Regions from separate parts of the Paenibacillus sp. NRS-1781 genome, predicted to be linked through region 2. Evidence: predicted binding sites of a transcription regulator. Region 2 holds the regulator's gene; the other holds the start of a gene.
The links. Region 2 encodes CtsR, which represses protease genes until heat stress. Its sites were predicted from a motif close to ATGGTCAATAAAGGTCAAACA; they were not measured.
Positions count from the first base shown of each region.

Region 1: the regulator CtsR is predicted to act here: its motif matches at 7,511-7,531, upstream of clpP (ATP-dependent Clp endopeptidase proteolytic subunit ClpP).

Region 1 is NZ_JBITPI010000022.1:24,172-34,730, forward strand. It holds gene eno (phosphopyruvate hydratase) at 1-1,262, opposite strand, end outside; gene gpmI (2,3-bisphosphoglycerate-independent phosphoglycerate mutase) at 1,326-2,870, opposite strand; gene tpiA (triose-phosphate isomerase) at 2,872-3,624, opposite strand; gene ACIFO6_RS08340 (phosphoglycerate kinase) at 3,684-4,865, opposite strand; gene gap (type I glyceraldehyde-3-phosphate dehydrogenase) at 4,987-5,997, opposite strand; gene ACIFO6_RS08350 (sugar-binding transcriptional regulator) at 6,084-7,121, opposite strand; tRNA gene ACIFO6_RS08355 (tRNA-Arg) at 7,359-7,433, shown strand; gene clpP (ATP-dependent Clp endopeptidase proteolytic subunit ClpP) at 7,643-8,239, shown strand; gene ACIFO6_RS08365 (PdaC/SigV domain-containing protein) at 8,368-9,480, opposite strand; gene ACIFO6_RS08370 (SIMPL domain-containing protein) at 9,723-10,481, opposite strand.
Region 2 is NZ_JBITPI010000013.1:297-10,855, forward strand. It holds gene ACIFO6_RS04255 (GNAT family N-acetyltransferase) at 79-1,266, shown strand; gene ACIFO6_RS04260 (CtsR family transcriptional regulator) at 1,836-2,300, shown strand; gene ACIFO6_RS04265 (UvrB/UvrC motif-containing protein) at 2,364-2,888, shown strand; gene ACIFO6_RS04270 (protein arginine kinase) at 2,918-3,982, shown strand; gene clpC (ATP-dependent protease ATP-binding subunit ClpC) at 4,027-6,471, shown strand; gene radA (DNA repair protein RadA) at 6,772-8,145, shown strand; gene disA (DNA integrity scanning diadenylate cyclase DisA) at 8,158-9,234, shown strand; gene pssA (CDP-diacylglycerol--serine O-phosphatidyltransferase) at 9,289-10,035, shown strand; gene ACIFO6_RS04295 (PIN/TRAM domain-containing protein) at 10,226-10,559, shown strand, end outside.

The sequences.
Region 1 (10,559 bases), on a different contig from region 2:
TTCAGGCCGTGGTATTGAGCCAGTTCACCCAGTTGGTCCTCAATGCGGAGCAATTGGTTGTACTTCGCGATACGGTCAGTACGGGAAGGCGCACCTGTTTTAATTTGGCCTGCATTTGTTGCAACAGCGATATCAGCAATTGTGCTGTCTTCGGATTCACCGGAACGGTGAGAGATTACAGCTGTGTATCCTGCACGTTTAGCCAACTCGATAGCGTCGAATGTTTCAGTTAGCGTACCGATTTGGTTTACTTTGATCAGGATGGAGTTACCGATGTTTTCTTCGATACCTTTACCCAGACGCTCTGTGTTAGTTACGAACAGGTCGTCACCAACCAATTGGATTTTGTTGCCCAGTTTTTCAGTGAGCAATTTCCAACCTTCCCAGTCATCTTCGGAGCAACCATCTTCGATGGTGATGATTGGATATTTATCAACCCAAGAAGCAAGCAGGTCAACGAATTCAGCAGAAGTGAAGGATTTCCCTTCGCCTTCCAGTGTGTATTTTCCATCTTTGTAGAACTCAGTGGAAGCAACGTCCATACCGAGGAATACGTCAACGCCTGGTTTGTAACCAGCTTTTTCGATCGCTTCGATAATAGTGGACAGAGCTTCTTCGTTGGATTTGAAGTTAGGAGCAAAACCGCCTTCATCGCCAACAGCTGTGTTCAAACCTTTAGAGTTCAGTACGGATTTCAGGTTGTGGAAGATTTCTGCACCAACACGCAGAGCTTCTTTGAAAGTAGGAGCTCCTACAGGCAGAACCATGAACTCTTGTACGTCAACGTTGTTGTCGGCATGTGCGCCACCGTTAACGATGTTCATCATTGGTACTGGCAATTGTTTAGCATTGAATCCGCCCAGGTAAGTGTACAATGGCAGACCCAGAGCTTCAGCAGCAGCGCGAGCTACAGCCATGGATACAGCCAGAATCGCGTTTGCACCCAGTTTACCTTTGTTGTGTGTTCCGTCAAGTTTGATCATCAATGTGTCAATTTCCACTTGGTTTACAGCATCCAGGCCGATCACTTCAGGAGCGATGATTTCGTTTACGTTTTTAACAGCTTGCAGAACGCCTTTACCCAGGTAACGGGACTTGTCGTTATCGCGAAGCTCTACAGCTTCGTGAGCGCCAGTAGAGGCACCGGAAGGAACGATGGCACTACCGATAGCACCGGATTCCAGATATACTTCCACTTCAACAGTTGGGTTACCACGAGAATCGAGGACTTCGCGAGCGTACACGTCAGAAATAATAGTCATTTGTACTTAATCTCCTTTGTCGATCATGATTTATTGGTCAAGCCTATACTTATTAAATCAAGCTTACTTGCGGGATGCAATCATAGATTTTCCTGTCATTTCCGCAGGCTGCGGAAGCTGCATCAAATCCAGAAGCGTCGGAGCTACGTCAGCCAGTATTCCATGCTCACGCAAAACGATATTTTCGTCAGTCAATATGAACGGAACCGGATTGGTCGTGTGAGCTGTGAACGGGCGTCCCTGCTCGTCAACTTCCATATCCGCGTTACCATGGTCGGCAATGATGATAACAGTGCCACCTTTGGCTTTAACCGCATCTACAACACGTCCAACACATTCATCCGTCGTCTCTACCGCCTTGATCGTTGGCTCCAACATGCCGGAGTGTCCAACCATATCCGGATTGGCAAAGTTCAGGATAATCGCATCATGCTTATCGGCTTCGATTTCCTTAACAGCAGCATCCGCAACCTCGTAAGCGCTCATTTCAGGCTGCAAATCATATGTAGCCACTTTAGGCGAGTTAATCAAAACACGAGTTTCGCCAGGCAGTTCTACATCACGACCACCACTGAAAAAGAAGGTAACGTGCGGATATTTTTCGGTCTCGGCAATACGCAATTGCTTTTTGTTGTTCTGCACCAAAACTTCGCCGAATGTGTTATCCAGGTTTTTCGGTTCGTAGGCTACGAAGCCTTCAACCGTTTCACTGAACAATGTCAGGCAAACAAAGTGCAAATCTTTAGGTAATTTCGGCCCGCGATCAAAGCCACGGAAATCCTTGTTCGTAAATACCTGAGACAATTGAATCGCACGGTCAGGACGGAAATTTAGGAAGATTACTGAGTCATTGCTTTCGACCAGCCCTACAGGGCTTCCGTCAGCCTTCACAATAACCGTCGGCTCCACAAATTCATCGAACACCGATTTTTCATACGATTCTTTCAACGCTTCCATTGGATCTGTATATTGAGGACCTTCGCCGTACACGATTGCACGGTAAGATTTCTCTACACGCTCCCAACGTTTGTCGCGGTCCATGGCATAATAGCGTCCTTGTACAGTCGCGATTTTACCAATACCCACTTCCTGAATTTTGGCGATCAGCTGCTGCATGAAGTCCACGCCGCTGTCAGACATAACATCGCGTCCATCCATAAATGCATGAATGTATACTTCTGTTAAACCTTCTTTTTTCGCCAGATCCAGCATAGCAAACAGATGGCTAATATGGCTATGCACACCACCATCAGACAAAAGTCCGTACAGATGAAGCTTCGTGTTGTTCTTTTTGGCATGCTGTACTGCTTTAAGTAAAGTTTCATTCTGGAAGAACTCGCCTTCGCGAATGGACTTCGAAATGCGGGTCAAACTCTGATATACAATCCGGCCTGCGCCGATGTTCAGATGACCGACTTCGGAGTTACCCATTTGCCCTTCCGGCAGACCTACCGCTTCACCAGACGCTGTAAGCGTTGAATGAGGGTATTGTCTTAAGTATTGGTCGTAGTTCGGCTTGTTCGCCTGTGCAACCGCATTGCCTTCCACAGTTTCGCGCAGTCCGAATCCATCCATAATAATTAAGGCTACCGGTTTTGGTACTGTCATCTTACTTCGCCCCCTCAACAAGCGCGATGTAAGACGCTGGTTGAAGACTAGCGCCACCTACAAGTGCGCCGTCGATGTCGCTTTGGCCCAGATATTCAGCCACATTTTCAGGTTTCACGCTGCCACCATACTGAATCCGTACAGCATTTGCAGTATTTTCATCGTACAGTTCTTTCAACAAACTACGGATATAGGAAATAACTTCATTCGCATCCTGCGAAGTGGAGGATTTACCTGTTCCAATTGCCCAAATTGGCTCATAAGCAACAACCACTTGTGCAGCCTGATCTTTAGCCAAACCAGCAAAAGCCGCTACAGTTTGCACTTTTACAACCTCTTTGGTTTGACCGGCTTCACGGTCTTCCAGCTTTTCGCCTACACATACGATCGGAGTCAGGTCGTGGCGGAATGCCGCATGAACCTTTTTGTTCACCGTTTCGTCTGTTTCGTTAAAATATTCACGACGCTCGGAGTGTCCGATCACAACGTAATCTACGCCCAGATCTTTCAGCATCCCGCCGCTGATTTCACCTGTAAATGCGCCGTCTTCTGCAAAGTGCAGGTTTTGTGCGCCGATTTTGATAGATGTACCTTTTACTGCTTCAACCAGAGCAGGAAGATTCGTAAATGGTGCGCAAATCACGCTTTCCACCCCTGCAACCTCTGCTTTGCCTTTGATCTCTTCGATGAAAGTTTTAGCTTCTGGTACGGTTTTAAACATCTTCCAGTTACCCGCGATAATCGGTGTTCTCAATGGTTTCAACTCCTAACTATTAGGTGCCCTAAAGCATTTATTATACGCAGTACGTTTGATTACTTATCGTTGAGTGCAACAACACCCGGAAGTGCTTTGCCTTCCATAAATTCCAAGGATGCGCCGCCGCCAGTAGAGATATGATCCATTTTGTCAGCCAAGTGGAATTTCTCGGCCGCAGCCGCAGAATCACCGCCACCAATGATGGTGTATGCTTCTGTTGTTGCACAAGCTTCCGCTACTTCACGCGTACCGCCAGCAAAAGGCTCCATTTCAAATACACCCATTGGTCCATTCCAAACAACCAATTTGGAGTTTTTGATAACATCTGCATAGATTTTACGTGTTTCCGGTCCGATATCCACGCCTTCCCAATCTGCAGGAATACCATCGATGTCCACAATGTTCGTGTTCGCTGTAGCGCTGAAATCGTCAGAAATAACGATATCTACCGGAAGGTAGAAGTTTTTGCCGAGCTTCTTCGCTTTTTCGATAAATCCAAGTGCTACATCCAGTTTGGATTCATCCAGTAGGGATTGGCCCACTTCATGACCTTGAGCTTTAAAAAATGTATAAGCCAAACCGCCGCCAATGATTACGTTATCTGCAATGTTCAGCAGGTTGTCAATCACGTCGATTTTGTCTTTTACTTTGGAGCCGCCGATAATGGCTGTAAAAGGACGATCCGGGTTTGAAAGAGCTTTACCGATTACAGACAATTCTTTCTCCATCAGCAAGCCGGAAACAGCCGGAAGAAGATGCGCGATACCTTCTGTAGAAGCATGAGCACGGTGCGCTGCACCAAATGCATCATTCACGAAAATGTCAGCCAGCTCAGCAAATTGCTTTGCCAGTTCAGGATCATTTTTCTCTTCTCCTGGATAGAAACGTACATTTTCAAGCAACAGCACATCGCCGTTTTGCAGTTCAGCCACTTTCGCTTTAACAGCCTCACCAACTGCATCATCCACTTTAACAACAGGCTTTTTGAGCAGTTCAGACAAACGCACGCCAGCAGGAGTCAGACGCATAGATTCAACAACCTGACCTTTTGGACGTCCAAAGTGACTCGCCAAAATAACTTTTGCACCTTTTTCAATCAGGTAGTTAATCGTTGGCAAGGTTTCACGAATACGCTTGTCATCCGTAATTTTACCGTCCTCAACCGGAACGTTAAAATCTACACGAACAAACACCCGTTTTCCATTCAGTTCTATATCACGTACGCTCTTTTTGTTCATCTCCATATTCCTCCGCACCCTTTTAATTTTACGAAACAGGAATTTAAGGCACATTTTGATATATAAAGAGCGGAAACAATAACCTGTTTCCGCTCTATGATGTTGCGCGATAAGACTGTTCTTATTTAGCCAATTTAGCGAAGTATTCCAACGTACGGATCAATTGTGCAGTGTAGGACATTTCATTGTCATACCAAGCTACAGTTTTCACCAGTTGTTTGTCGCCAACAGTCAGGACTTTAGTTTGAGTTGCATCAAACAAAGAACCGAAAGTGATACCTTTGATGTCGGAAGAAACGATCTCGTCTTCAGTGTAGCCGTAAGTTTCAGGATCGGAAGCTTCTTTCATCGCAGCGTTGATTTCTTCAACAGTTACGTTTTTCTCCAGAACAGTTACCAGCTCAGTCAGGGAGCCAGTTGCTACTGGTACACGTTGAGCCGCGCCATCCAGTTTACCTTTCAGTTCAGGAATTACCAGACCGATGGCTTTAGCAGCACCAGTTGTGTTAGGAATGATGTTTTCAGCTGCAGCGCGAGCACGACGGAAGTCGCCTTTAGCATGTGGAGCATCCAACGTGTTTTGGTCGCCAGTGTAAGCATGAATTGTAGTCATCAGGCCTTCAACGATACCAAATTTGTCTTGCAAAGTTTTAGCCATAGGAGCCAAGCAGTTTGTTGTGCAAGAAGCACCGGAGATTACAGTTTCAGTACCGTCCAGAATTTCATGGTTTACGTTGTAAACGACAGTTTTCATGTCGCCAGTAGCTGGAGCGGAGATGACAACTTTTTTAGCGCCGCCTTTCAAATGTTTCTCAGCAGCTTCTTTAGTTGTGAAGAAACCTGTACATTCCAGAACGATATCTACACCCAGGTCTCCCCAAGGCAGTTCTTCAGGGTTGCGGTTAGCCAAAACCTTAACTTCTTTACCGTTAACTTTGAAGAAGCCATCGTGTACTTCTACTTCTCCTTGGAAAGTACCTTGTGTTGTATCATATTTCAACAGATGTGCCAGCATTTTGGAATCTGTCAAATCATTGATTGCTACTACTTCAATACCTTCCACGTTTTGAATCCGGCGGAAAGCAAGGCGTCCAATACGTCCGAAACCGTTAATACCAACTTTAACTGTCATGAGTGAGTTCCTCCCAAAGTTCGTTTAGTTTATATATTCAAGACAGACCCGAAAGCCCGTCAAGACAACACAATTCATAAATCCGTTCAACCATTCAAATAATAGCTTACAATTTCAGCAGCAGCGCCTTCGTCGGTGACAAGAATATCTTCCTGCCCGAAACGCAGCACTGCATGAATAGCAGCCGCCTTGCTCTTACCTCCAGCTACGCCTAGAACCGTCTCGGTACGCCTGATATCCTCCAAACGGAGTCCAAGCGTCAGCATTCTGTGAACAACGACGCCGTCTTCGTTAAAATAATAGCCAAACGATTCGGCAACCGCGCCCTCACTGCTAATCTGGGCAAAGGTTTCAGGGTCGAGCTTGCGTCTACGTGCCATTGCTATAGCGTTGCCTATCCCGTGAATGATGATCCGACTCTCGCGAATCAGGCTTAAAATATCCTGAATATTCGTATCTTCAAGCAGGGAGTTGTAAGCATGATTGCTGAGCAAATCCGGTACATGGAGCAGACGGTATTGTGAGCCAACCTTACGAGCCATGGTGGAAGCAATTGTGTTCGCCTGCATTTCCATGCTTTCTCCCAAACCCCCACGTGCTGGTACGAACCATCCGCCCTTAAGTGGGCCATTAGCAGGTAGTGTCAGTTGGTCCGCCACGTCGGCAATCGTCGTGCCACCTGTTACGGCGACCACATCCTCGTCGTCCATAACACTCAGCAGCGCTTTTGCCCCAGCACGGCCCAGCTCCTGCTTCGTTAAAGGAGAAGCATCCGAATCCCCTGGAACGACAACCACCTTCCTCAAGCCATAGGCTAGACGAATCTGATCCTCCAATTGGGACAGACCGAACAAGTTGTTCGCAATCGGCTCCAGCTGTTCCAGCAGATCCAGTCCTGCTTTGCTCACCTTCATGCCCACACTCTCAATCTCAATCAGCCCTTGGGCTTTAAGAAGATCGGTTTCGGCGCGCAACACGCGCTCGGTCATGTTCAGTGAAGCCGCCAGCGTTCTGCGTCCAATAACATCGGACAGCATAATCTGATGCAGGATTGTGTACCTTTTTTTCAAAATATCCATGAGGTCGGGCAGAAGCTGCTTCTGTATTTCTAATATCTTTCGCATGCTTTCCACTCCCGCACACTTCTAAGTTCTTTCCCTTAAATGCTATATCACTAACTGGTCTTAAAACGTCCCGGGTTAACTTTTTAAGTCCCACGTATATCTTACCCAATATTTGCTCCACATGCAAGTCTATCTGAACCTATATTTCTCAACTTTTTATGTGAATATGCGCACGTAATAAAAGCTTGCAATTCAATGCCGTATATCATATAATCATCTTTGTTTCCAATTAGCTGTGCGCCCGTGGTCCAACGGATATGACGTAGGCCTCCGGAGCCTGAGATCGAGGTTCGATTCCTCGCGGGCGCGCCATTTTATATGAATGTTTAAATGCTTCTATATACTGTTTTAACCAATAAGAGCGCAGAGGGCTCTTTTTTTTGACTAATAGTTTGACTTTCTTTGACTTTTTGTTTGAAATTGTTTATCATGTGGTTAATACGGTAACAGTTTATAAATAGGGACGTGTAATCGGCATGTCCACCAAATCCATTAACGATATTAAAGGGAGGTTTTTTGACGTGAGCTATGTTCCTATGGTAGTAGAACAAAGTAACCGCGGCGAACGCGCCTATGACATTTATTCCAGACTGTTGAAGGATCGCATTATTTTGTTGGGCTCGGACGTCAATGACGCTGTAGCCAACTCTATTATTGCGCAAATGCTGTTTTTGGCTGCCGAAGATCCTGAAAAAGACATTCACTTGTATGTTAACAGCCCTGGCGGTTCCATTACAGCCGGTATGGCCATATTCGATACAATGCAATACATTAAACCTGACGTGTCTACGATTTGTGTAGGTATGGCGGCTTCCATGGGTGCTTTCTTGTTGAACGCCGGTGCCAAGGGCAAACGTTTTGCTTTGCCAAACAGTGAAATCATGATTCACCAACCATTGGGTGGTGCACAAGGTCAGGCAACGGATATCGAAATCCGCGCCCGCCGCATTCTGAAAATGCGTGACAAATTGAACCGCATTCTCGCAGATCGCACAGGCCAACCACTGGAGCGCATTGAAAAAGACACAGACCGTGATTATTTCATGTCCGCTGATGATGCCAAGGAATACGGTATTATTGATAAAGTGCTTACTAGCTCCTCTCCAGAAGGTGTGTAAGAGAACGACTTATGGCCTCTGAATAGCTAGTAACGAAAAAAGCTGCCCTGGATGTTCGCATCCGATAGGCAGCTTTTTTCGTTTACTATTCTTTTGTGTACAGATATTCCAACTATTATCCATTTGTACTATGGATTCTGTTTCACGAAAGGCTTACCACCTTGAGGTAACAGTTGGCTAAACGTGTAGGTGAACTCAGGAATACCATACGCATATGGTGTATATTCGTATAGATCAAAAACAAGCGTCAACCCACTATTGGTTACATAAAAATTCGGATTAGCTGCAAGCTCCTTAAATCCGCCGAAACCTCCTGCGTCAGCCTGAAGTGCATCCATTTTTTTCTTCAGGTCACTATTGAGGAACTTTTTATAATTTGGGCTAGCTTTCAGCACGTCAGGCAATTGAAGCTGTTTGCCATCGGACAGCGAGAACGTATACCCTTTACGGGCGGCCATGCCATGCGCACCACCTGTATACGAATAATCCTGCATAATTACACTTAAAATACCACCCTTGTTATAGGCAATTGCAAAATCATTGCCAAACTCATACGGCCTTTGCGCTGTAGCGCCTCCCTCAGCCACTTGCTTTTTGCCTGCCGCCAGCATTTCTTCCGCATGTTTTTTAAGCACACCGTTAATCGCCTGCTGAGCTTCGGCATTCAACTGGCTATTACTGATTTGCGGATAGTTGACCTTGTAGTTCACCTTAGAGTCACTCGAAGCCGGAAGAGATTGGGACATAATCGTGATCGGATTCAGCTGGCTTTTGCTTAACACCACTGTTTTCTGAGCTGCATTCCACTGAGCATCAATACCCAGATAGTCTTTCAGCAGACTCATAGGAATGTACAGCTTCCCGGCGATCTGTTTGGCGCTCATGTTGCGTGTGCTTATTCCATTGACATTGACATAGGAACCATCGGAGGAAGGGGACATGATGTAAAGAATATTGTAACCGCTGCCTACAGTATATGTCGCTGTTTTGGTATCATAGCTTACCGGAATTCCTAGGCTGTCGCGCAGCGCTGCTACGGGAATCAATGTGCTTCCGTTCACCTGAATTCCATTGGTGGCCAACGTTTTACCATTCCATTGGATAGAAACACCTGGTGGCTGTGCTGTAGCCTGTTGTTTGGATGAAGCAGCCTCGATATAGGAAACGGGAACAACTGCGACTCCTGCTAAAATTCCCGCTGCTAGCAGTGCAGAGCCCCATTTTTTCGTATACTTATTCATATTAAAATATTCCTCCTGTTATAGATGTGTGTAACCTAAGTGTGTTGATTACTTTACTTATTATATCTATACCCCTATGTTCGTAGTTTACAATCTGTACACTCCCCGATTTCAATCTGTACATCTAGTAGGCGCCAGCCGTTACAGACTCATGACAAAATAGTTTCGGCATATAAAAAAAGCCAGCAAGCCATCCTGCAAATAAAAAGCAGGGCGCTTGTGGCTTCGTTATCATCTGTACGTTAGTTCAATTCGTATTGTGCCGACACTTGGACTTTCACAGTCACTTGACCAGACTGTATCTCTGTTCCACCACTTGTATCCATGAGTGCCTTACTCATAGCAGCCTCACGTTGTGTGAAGATTTGGGCATCTCCCCCCTCTACCGTTACATTCAAGAGATTTCCAAGCCCACGTTTGGTTGCCTTGGCTACAGCACTGGCTTTGGATTGAGCATTCCCCAACGCCTTGGCAATCGCTTCTTCTTCATAAGCTGAGGAATTTTCTACCGAAAAACGTACATTATCCACGTTGTTCGCTCCAGACAGTGTAGCCTCATCCAGTAACTGACCGATTTTATCCAAATTACGGTACTTGACGGAAAGCGTATGGTTGGCAATGTAGCCTTTGAGCTTCTGTCCCTGTTTTTCGTCATAGGTATAGTTAGGCTGCACGTAGAACTGGCTCGTCTGAATGTCGTCTGCACTGATGTTCCACTTTTCTTTCAGTAATTGTGTGACCTTACTTATTTTAACGGCGTTGGCTTTTTGGGCAGCGGCTGCTGTATTTCCTTCAGATTGTACGCCGATGGATAAATAGGCAATATCGGGTTTAACCAATACTTCCCCGCTGCCACTCACATTAATTACACTGCTTACCGTCGTAGATGTTGACGCGGCATAGGCACGATCTGTTCCTGTCCATAATCCTCCCGCTACTACTCCTGCCAATAATGCTCCTGCCAGAACTGCTGTATTTGCAGCTTTTGTCCAATGCTTCATCATATTCGCCCTCTTTTCTTGATGATGTGTGTACCTTCCAGACGGAAACTAAGGGAAAAGGTTGCAGTTAGGCACCAC
Region 2 (10,559 bases):
GAGAACGAAGGCTTTGCGACACTCTAAGGGTGTGATCTTTTCGAGGAAGTCCAAGTATACGAGCGAGGTGACGAAGTTATGGAAATCAGACAATTACAACGTGAGGAATTTGAAGCTGCTATAGAGTTATCTCAGTATGCTTTTCAGTTTACATTATCCCCCGAGGATCTAGAGAAATCGAAGAAGAAATTCAAACCAGAACAAACATGGGGGATATTTGGTGGAAATGAATTGAACGCGAAGCTGACTGTGCTACCGTTACAGGTATACATACAAGGTCAGGTTTTTGACATGGGGGGTATTGCTGGTGTGGCAACATGGCCGGAAAAGCGACGCGGTGGTCTGGTTTCACGCCTTTTAACGCATGTGCTTGAAGAGATGAAGGTCGCGGGACAGAGCCTTTCTTTTCTACACCCTTTTTCCTTTGCCTTCTACCGTAAATTTGGGTGGGAAACGTATATAGAATACAAAAAGTATATTATTCCGATTGATAAATTTCCTGCCAAGCTTAAAACCGAAGGTACGGTCAAACGGGATGTGAAAGATATTTCTGAGCTGGACCATGTGTATCAAGCATATGCTTCGCGTTATAATGGTACGCTGGTACGAGATAAGGAATGGTGGCAAGAGCGGACATTAAATAAGAACTACCGGACCGCAGTGTATTACTCTGAAGCAGGAAATCCTCAGGGATATGCACTCTACAAAATTGAAGATAAGCAGCTGAATTGCGACGAACTGGTATATCTTAATGAGACGGCACGGCGGGCGTTGTGGACGTATTTTGCAAATCATGATTCGATGGTAACCCAGGGTAAATTCATTTACATTCCGGCCGATGACAATCTGCCATTTCTGCTAGATGATCCACGAATTCAGCAGGAAACAGTGCCTTATTTTATGGGCCGTATTGTTGATGCAGCTGCTTTTGTGGAGAAATATCCTTTTGAGGCCATTGGAGAGGAAACACGTTTGACCTTACATCTGACAGACCATTATGCTCCATGGAATGAAGGAATATGGACATTAACGGTCAACGCGGAAGGGCAAGGACATTTGGACAGAGTGGATTCAAGCAGTTCTTCTGAGGACGGCATAGAAGCTGACTTGAGTGTGGGAATCCAGTCGCTGACCACCCTGATGCTTGGCTATCAGCGGCCTGATGATCTGCATAAGTGGAGTCGTATTACAGGGCGCGGTGAGTCTGTGTCTGCATTAGAACGTGTAATACCGGTAAAACAAACACTCCTGCTGGATTTTTTCTAATTGGTAATGCTCTTAAATGTTCTTGAGCCTTCATTTTTTAGGAAGTCTGTCTTAAATACCTTGCATGAGGTGTGGATGATTTTAACGACATTTTTTCAGAACTCTTTCCGTAAAGGGAAGAGTTTTTCTTGTATTGTATAAAACATAATTAGATTGCGGAAAATGATATTGACCCCTTGGCAAAAATATATTTTGTGCTATAATGTGAATATAGTCAAAGAAAGTCAAAGTCAATGGAGCCTATCACGCTTCTTTTGATTGGTGTGAATACGCTGAGTTTTTAGCCGTATGCAATACATTGACCCTAACACAGCATGCAAAGACAGACCTGATTTGTAGATAAACGTCACTGTAATCTCATGAGCATGAGGGTAGGTGTATGATTTATTACGAATAAAGGTCACACTAGAAACTAAACGGGTGTTTTTAAGTGAGGTAGGAGGGCTAATTGGCCTCAATACTGGCTTAGATTCGTGACTTTACCGTTTGGTTAAGTTCAATATACGGCGGACTCTGTGGAGCGTGAAATGTACTGAATATTTGCGTTTCCGTTAGTGGAGGATGATGAAATGCGCAATGTTTCCGATATTATTGAACAATATTTGAAGAGCATATTGCTGGAAAGTCCCAAAGGTTTAGTGGAAATTCAGCGCAATGATTTGGCTGACCGCTTTTCCTGCGTGCCGTCGCAAATTAATTATGTAATCAGTACCCGTTTTACGCTGGAAAAAGGCTATGTGGTGGAAAGCAAACGCGGTGGTGGGGGTTACATTCGCATTCAGCGAATTCAACTGCCTGCTCAACATGCGATTCATACACATCTCCATCAAAGCATTGGAGAGGAAATTAGCCAATCGGCAGCGGAAGGGCTGATTTATCAGCTGGAAGAAGCACAATTTTTAAGTAAAAGGGAAGCTAGTTTAATGAAGGCTGCTTTATCAAGGGACACATTATTGCTGAAACTTCCCTATCGTGACCAGCTACGGGCAAGGTTGCTTAAGGCTATGCTAATTTCGTTGCTGGTGGCCAGATAGCGTGTGATTTAAGATTTAGATGTAGGGATTTGTAAAAATCCCGACGCTGAAGGAGGTGCTTTTATGCTGTGCCAAGAATGTAATATACGGCTGGCAACTTTGCATTTCACCAAAATTGTGAATGGCGAAAAGACAGAGTTTCATATTTGTGAGACGTGTGCGAAGGAAAAAGGGGAGATGATCCCTGGTACACCTAACGGCTTTTCAATTCATAGCTTGTTGTCGGGTATGCTGGATTTTGAATCCAGCACAAAGAGCCAGTCGCCAGGCCATAGCGGTCCGCAAAATCTGCAATGCAAGGATTGCGGTATGACTTATGCACAGTTCAGTAAGCTGGGGCGCTTTGGGTGTCCGTCGTGCTACCAATATTTTGATAGCCGCCTTGACCCTTTGTTCAAGCGTGTGCATGGCAGTACGAGCCATGTGGGCAAGGTTCCGGTTCGCACCGGAGGCCGATTGAAGGTTAAACGGCAAATTGATGATCTGAAAAAAGAGATGCAACAGCATATTGTACAGGAAGAATTCGAGTCTGCCGCTGAGCTTAGGGATCAAATCAGAAAGCTTGAAAAAGAAATAACTGAAGAGTAAAGTTTGTGAAGAGTAGGAGGGAATGCGTAATGCCCAATATCCGATTTACGGAAAAGCCGCTAAGTGATTGGATGCGTGGTGAAGCTGCGGATTCGGAGATTGTCATTAGCAGCCGGGTGAGAATTGCGCGTAACTTGCAGCATCTGCCTTTTCCGATACTTGCTACCAACCAGCAGTCGGAAGAAGCACTTCAACGCTTGACGGATATCCTTCAGTATGATGATTTAGGCCGCTTTGGTACCTTTCATACCCTGAAAATATCCGAGTTGGATGAGATCGACAAGCAGGTACTGGTTGAGAAGCATTTGATTAGCCCTAATTTGGCGAACGAATCTCGTAACGGCGCTGTTTTGATTAGCGATGATGAATCGGTTAGTGTTATGATAAACGAGGAGGATCATCTGCGTATCCAGTGCTTATATCCGGGATGTCAGGTTAGAGAAGCTTGGGAACGTGCTACGGTTATTGATGATGCATTTGAGGCGCATGTCGATTATGCATTTGATGATCGTAGAGGCTTTCTGACCAGTTGTCCGACAAATGTTGGCACAGGGATGAGAGCTTCGGTGATGATGCATCTGCCCGCATTGGTTATGACTCATCAGATTAATCGAATTTTATCCGCTGTATCACAGGTAGGTCTTACCGTTCGCGGTATTTATGGTGAAGGAAGCGAAGCGGTCGGCAATCTGTTTCAGGTATCCAATCAGATTACACTGGGACAGACCGAAGCGGAAATTATCGAAAATCTGCATGGCGTTGTACTGCAAATTATAGAGCATGAACGTTCCGCCAGGGAACGACTGATGGATGAGTCCATACTGCGGATTACAGATCGGGTGATGCGTTCATTCGGTATTTTGTCATATGCAGCGGTACTTGAATCCAAGGAGGCCGCACAGCGGTTGTCTGATGTACGTCTTGGCGTGGACTTGGGGATTTTGGAGCGTCCATCCACCTCAGCGATGAATGAGCTGAATGTGATGACGCAACCCGGATTTCTGCAAAAAAGCTTTGGTGATAAAATGAACACCGATGAGCGCGATATGTACCGGGCGAAGCTGATCCGGCAAAAATTAGGCACAACCCTTTAATATATAGAATGATCTGAAATACACACTGTGGAGGTGCAGGATATATGATGTTTGGAAGATTTACGGAACGCGCACAAAAAGTGCTTGCCTTGGCTCAGGAAGAAGCTGTTCGATTGGGACACAACAACATTGGCACAGAGCACATTTTGCTTGGCCTCATTCGTGAAGGTGAAGGAATTGCAGCGAAAGCCTTGGTTGGTTTAGGACTGGGACTGGAAAAAATTCAGGATGAAGTGGAAACGCTGATTGGACGCGGTCAAGAACAACCGACGAACATTGCCTATACTCCACGCGCCAAAAAGGTCATCGAGCTGTCTATGGATGAAGCTCGTAAGCTGGGCCATACCTATGTAGGTACGGAGCATATTTTGCTTGGTCTTATACGTGAAGGGGAAGGTGTAGCAGCCCGTGTACTGAATAACCTGGGTATCAGCCTGAATAAAGCTCGTCAGCAAGTCCTTCAATTGCTCGGCAGCAGTGAGGCTGTTTCCAGCCATCATGGTGCTCCAGCTAATGTCAGCACACCAACGCTGGACAGCTTGGCACGTGATTTGACGGCATCTGCGAAGGAAAACAACCTGGACCCTGTCATTGGGCGCAGTAAGGAAATTGAACGTGTAATTCAGGTGCTCAGCCGCCGTACAAAGAACAATCCGGTGCTGATCGGTGAGCCAGGAGTAGGTAAAACAGCAATTGCCGAAGGATTGGCGCAAAAAATTATTGCCAATGAGATTCCCGAAACGTTGCGCGACAAGCGCGTAATGACACTCGATATGGGCTCTGTGGTAGCAGGCACTAAATATCGTGGTGAATTTGAGGATCGTTTGAAAAAGATTATGGACGAGATTCGTCAAGCAGGAAACATCGTATTGTTCATTGATGAGCTGCATACGCTGATTGGTGCTGGTGGAGCTGAAGGTGCCATTGATGCCTCCAACATTTTAAAGCCTGCTTTGGCACGTGGCGAGCTGCAATGCATCGGTGCGACAACACTGGACGAATACCGCAAATATATTGAGAAGGATGCTGCTTTGGAACGTCGCTTCCAGCCGATTACGGTAGATCAGCCTTCTCCAGAAGAAGCTATTCAAATCTTGTATGGCCTGCGTGATCGTTATGAAGCGCATCACCGCGTGAAAATTACGGATGAAGCCATTGAAGCGGCAGTAAAATTGTCAGATCGTTATATCACCGACCGCTTCCTGCCGGATAAAGCAATTGACCTTATTGATGAAGCAGGTTCCAAGGTAAGGCTGAATTCCTATACGGTACCGCCAAACCTGAAACAGCTGGAAAACCGTCTGGAAGATATCCGTAAGGAAAAGGATTCGGCAGTACAAAGCCAAGAGTTCGAAAAGGCGGCTGCATTGCGTGATACAGAGCAGAAAATTCGTGAAGAGTTGGATGTTACGAAAAACCAATGGAAAGAGCAACAGGGACGTACAGATTCCGAAGTAACACCAGAGGATATTGCTCAGGTCGTTGCGATCTGGACAGGTGTTCCGGTTAGCAAGCTGAAAGAGGAAGAAACGCATCGCTTGTTGAACATGGAAGAATTGCTGCATGAGCGGGTCATTGGGCAGGATGAAGCAGTTAAGGCAGTTAGCCGCGCTATTCGTCGGGCACGTGCCGGACTGAAAGATCCGAAACGTCCAATCGGCTCCTTTATTTTCCTCGGTCCAACCGGGGTTGGTAAAACTGAGCTGGCACGCGCGTTGGCTGAATCCATGTTCGGAGATGAAAATGCGGTTATCCGAATCGATATGTCCGAATACATGGAGAAGCATTCCACGTCCCGTCTGGTAGGAGCGCCTCCAGGATATGTTGGATATGAAGAAGGCGGCCAATTGACTGAGAAGGTACGTCGTAAACCTTACTCCGTCGTACTGCTGGATGAGATTGAAAAAGCACATCCAGAAGTGTTCAACATTCTTCTCCAAGTGCTGGAAGACGGACGTCTGACGGATTCCAAAGGTCGTGTTGTCGATTTCCGCAACACACTCATCATCCTTACATCCAATGTGGGTGCACAGGCGATCAAACGTAACTCCACGCTCGGTTTTACAGCTGTTGTGGACGCTGGAGCGGATTATGATAACATGAAGGGCAAAGTGATGGATGAACTGAAGAAAAGCTTCCGTCCCGAGTTCTTGAACCGGATTGATGAAATTATCGTTTTCCATTCTCTCGAAGAAAAACACATTGCCGAAATCGTGTCCCTCATGTCCGAAGAGCTGCGTAAGCGTCTGAATGAGTATGGGGTGGACTTTGAATTGACAGACAAGGCTAAGGCATTCCTTGCGAAGGAAGGCTTTGATCCGGCGTATGGTGCGCGTCCATTGCGTCGTGCAATCCAGAAGCATATCGAGGACCGTCTGTCCGAGGAGTTGCTGTCGGGTAATATCACTAAAGGTGATTCTCTCTTTATTGATGAGGAGAACGGTGCATTGAGCGTTACGAAAAAGGATAACGTATCCGCGAAGTCATGAGCAGGCCATAAAAGTTAACGATAATCATCGGCTTTTGCCCAAAAAAGACAGAGGTATGCTAGGTTAACACAATAAAAGAGGTCCGAAAGGGTGTCACGCAGGCTGAAAAGCTATGGCGAGGGCACCCTTTTTGTGTATAAGTACTGTGGAGAGGTCGGATAAGAGCTTTGGAAAAGTTTGTGATACCGCTTTACGTCCGCCAAGCTTCAATGGTAAACTTTTATTGTTACAGCTCTTTCCGAGCTGTGTGAAGATAATCCGACATTGATCGTTGTCAAATAAGGAGCCAAGGAGCAAAGTATGGCTAAAGTGAAAACTAAATTTTCCTGTACGGAGTGCGGTTATGAATCGCCCAAATGGTATGGAAAATGTCCCGGATGCCAGGCATGGAATTCCATGGTGGAGGAAACGGAAAGCGTTGTAAAAACTCAAGGAATGGGTTCTTCCCTTCTTACTCATAGCACAAAAGATAAACCGCTCCCTATTATCGAGGTGGAGAGTGGCAAAGAAGCGCGAATTTTGACGGGTATTGGCGAATTGAATCGCGTGCTCGGGGGAGGCGTGGTGCCAGGTTCACTGGTTCTGGTGGGCGGTGATCCAGGGATTGGAAAATCTACGCTTATGCTACAGACATCGAATGAGCTGGCCTTAACCGGTTTAAAGGTGCTGTATGTGTCAGGTGAGGAATCAGTCCGTCAGACGAAGCTGCGTGCAGACCGTCTAGGTGCCTTGTCTCCCAACCTATACGTATTATGTGAGACGAATTTGGAGACGATTGAAGAAGCGGTGGACAGCTTGAAACCGGAGTTTCTGGTGATTGACTCTATCCAGACTGTATATTTACCTGAGGTAACGAGTGCGCCGGGGAGTGTAGCACAGGTGCGGGAGTGTACTTCACGTTTTATGCGGATTGCCAAGGGATTAGGTATTGCAACGGTGCTGGTAGGACATGTGACCAAGGAAGGGGCCATTGCAGGCCCGCGTCTGTTGGAACATATGGTCGATTGCGTGCTTTATTTTGAAGGAGAGCGTCACCATACGTATCGGCTATTGCGTGCAGTTAAAAACCGCTTTGGTTCTACGAATGAAATTGGTATTTTTGAAATGGCTGAAAGCGGCTTGCGTGAGGTGTCGAATCCTTCGGAGCTGTTTCTGTCCGAACGACCGCTGGGGGTGGCTGGTTCGACTGTTGTCGCCAGTATGGAAGGAACACGACCTGTATTGGTTGAGCTACAGGCGCTGATTGCGACCACGCATTTTCCTTCTCCACGCCGAATGGGTACAGGGGTTGACCATCATCGAATGGGATTGATTATAGCCGTGTTGGAAAAGCGGATGGGCATGTTTTTGCAAAATCAGGATGCGTATCTAAATGTGGCCGGAGGCGTAAAGCTGGATGAACCAGCGGTGGACCTGGCAATTGCGGTGAGTATTGCTTCCAGTTTTCGAGATGCGCCTACCAAGCCGTACGATGTGATTTTTGGCGAGGTGGGGCTGACGGGTGAGGTGCGTGCTGTATCCAGAGCGGAGCAGCGTGTGCGGGAAGCGGAGAAGTTGGGTTTTAAACGGGTGATTATGCCGGAGAAGAGTCTGAAGGGCTGGACGCATCCGAAAGGGATACAAATTGTAGGAGTAGGAACGGTGGCAGATGCATTGGCAGCCGCATTAGATTAGGGGGCAATGAGAATGAAAGAAGCGAGCCAACTGGATAAAATGAATGATTTGCTGCGGCTTGTGGCACCGGGAACTCCCTTTCGCGACGGACTGGAAAACGTGTTGCGCGCCAAAACGGGCGCTCTTCTGGTCGTTGGCTATAGCCCGGAGGTAATGGAGGTCGTGGACGGCGGCTTCTCGATTAACTGTGATTTTTCGCCGAACTATTTGTATGAACTGGCTAAGATGGACGGCGCAATCATACTGAGTGAGGATCTGAAACGGATATTATACGCAAATACGCAACTGATTCCCGACTCTTCCATCTCATCAATTGAAACGGGAATTCGGCACCGGACAGCGGAGCGGGTTGCCAAGCAAACTGGCAAGTTGGTCGTGTCCATTTCTCAGCGGCGTAATATTATTACGTTATACCAGGGAACGTTGCGATATGCGCTCAAGGAAATCGGGGTTATTTTAACGAAAGCTAATCAGGCCATTCAGACGCTGGAAAAGTATAGATCCGTGTTGGGGCAAGCCTCAACGAATTTGACGGCATCTGAATTTGAAGAGTTGGTGACTATGCCCGAGGTCGTAAATGTGATCCAACGGATTGAAATGGTGTTGCGCATCAAAATGGAAATCAAACGATTTATCAACGAGCTTGGGAATGAGGGCCGTTTGATTAGCATGCAGATGGATGAGCTTGTCAGTAATATTGAGGAAGAGGCTTGGCTGCTGTATAAGGATTATGCCAAAGACGATAGCGATGAGAAAATCCGTGGAATTATTTTGGGGCTCAAGCGTTCCACGGACGACGAGCTACTGGATGTGAATCATATTGTGCGTTTGCTGGGTTACCCGTCTTCGGCTGCGACATCAGAAGAATATATCGTGGCGCGCGGCTATCGGGTGCTGAACAAAATACCGCGTCTACCGAATGTAATTATTCATAATCTGGTGGAGCGGTTTGGACGGTTTCCGCATGTCATGACAGCGACGATTGAAGAACTGGATGAAGTGGATGGCATTGGAGAAGTCCGTGCACGTACCATTAAAGAGGGACTCAAACGATTGCAGGAACAGGTTTTCATTGACAGACAGATGTAAATGTAATACAGTGAAAGGATTATAATGGAACAATTCATATATTGAGGTGAAGAGATGATTACCAAGTCAATTCCGAACATGTTTACCTTGGGTAACTTGTTTCTCGGAATGATCGCCATTTTATTGGCCGTAGATGGAAAATACAGTCTTGCCGCTATTATGGTTATTGTCGCCATGCTGTTGGACGGACTGGATGGACGAGTGGCCCGGGCGTTGAATGCCCAGAGCGAATTCGGTAAAGAACTGGACTCCTTATCAGATATGATATCTTTTGGTGTAGCTCCCGCAGTTATTATGTACATGGTTGCTTTTCATGATGCTAACTCGGCTTTGGCCTGGACGGTTACGGCTATTTTTCCGATGTGCGGAGCGTTACGTTTGGCTCGTTTTAATGTACGTCCCGGTGTACCGGGTTATTTTACAGGCTTGCCGATTCCGGCAGCAGGTGGTGTGTTAGCCACTTTGTCCTTATTCCATAACGATATTTCCCTGTTATACATGTCGATTGCAATGTTGCTCGTCTCTTATTTGATGGTCAGCTCAATGAAATATCCGAACTTAAAAAAAGTGGGTCTTCCAAAGAAAGCGATCTGGATCGCTCCATGGGTTGTGGTTGTTGCCGTTGTACTGGCGGTTAAATTCCCGGATCAATTATCGAAGCTGATTTTCGTACCGTTGGTGCTGTATGCTTTGTATGGCATGAAACTTAATATCCGTAAGCTGTCACGTAGACGTGGGCGCGGTCGGGGACGCTCCACTCAGGAAGAACAGGATGATCAATATCGTCATTCACAGCATTAGTATTAAGCGAAAAAACAATTAAGCATTTATTTCCTTGGATCATTCAGGGAAATAAATGCTTTTTTTATGCATAAAAATCAAATACATAGGGTTAGTCGGGTGAAAATTGGATCATACTGGTAAGGAAAGTGGTGTATATCCAATAAATACAGGGTATATGAACAGAAAACAAAGGAGGTATAGAGACTCGATGTGGAGAAAGGCTATTTTAACTTTTACAGGTTTGTGCGGAGCGTGGTTCGGCTATACGTTATACCATCGGGTAGGAGGTATCGTATCATGGTTGCCCGATTGGTTGAGTGATGGTTCTTTAATGGGAATGGCTGTTTGGATGGTTGCGGGAGCTGTGTTGTTTATGGCTGGATGCTCACTTGCCGGAACAGCTGTGGCCAATCGATTACAACAGGGAATCGAAGGTTTGGTACGGATTCCGATGAACGAGATGATGGCAGGTGCGATTGGATTAGCGGTGGGCTTGATCCTTTCCTTAGCGGTTTACCCGCTCTTGTCATGGCTGGGGGCAC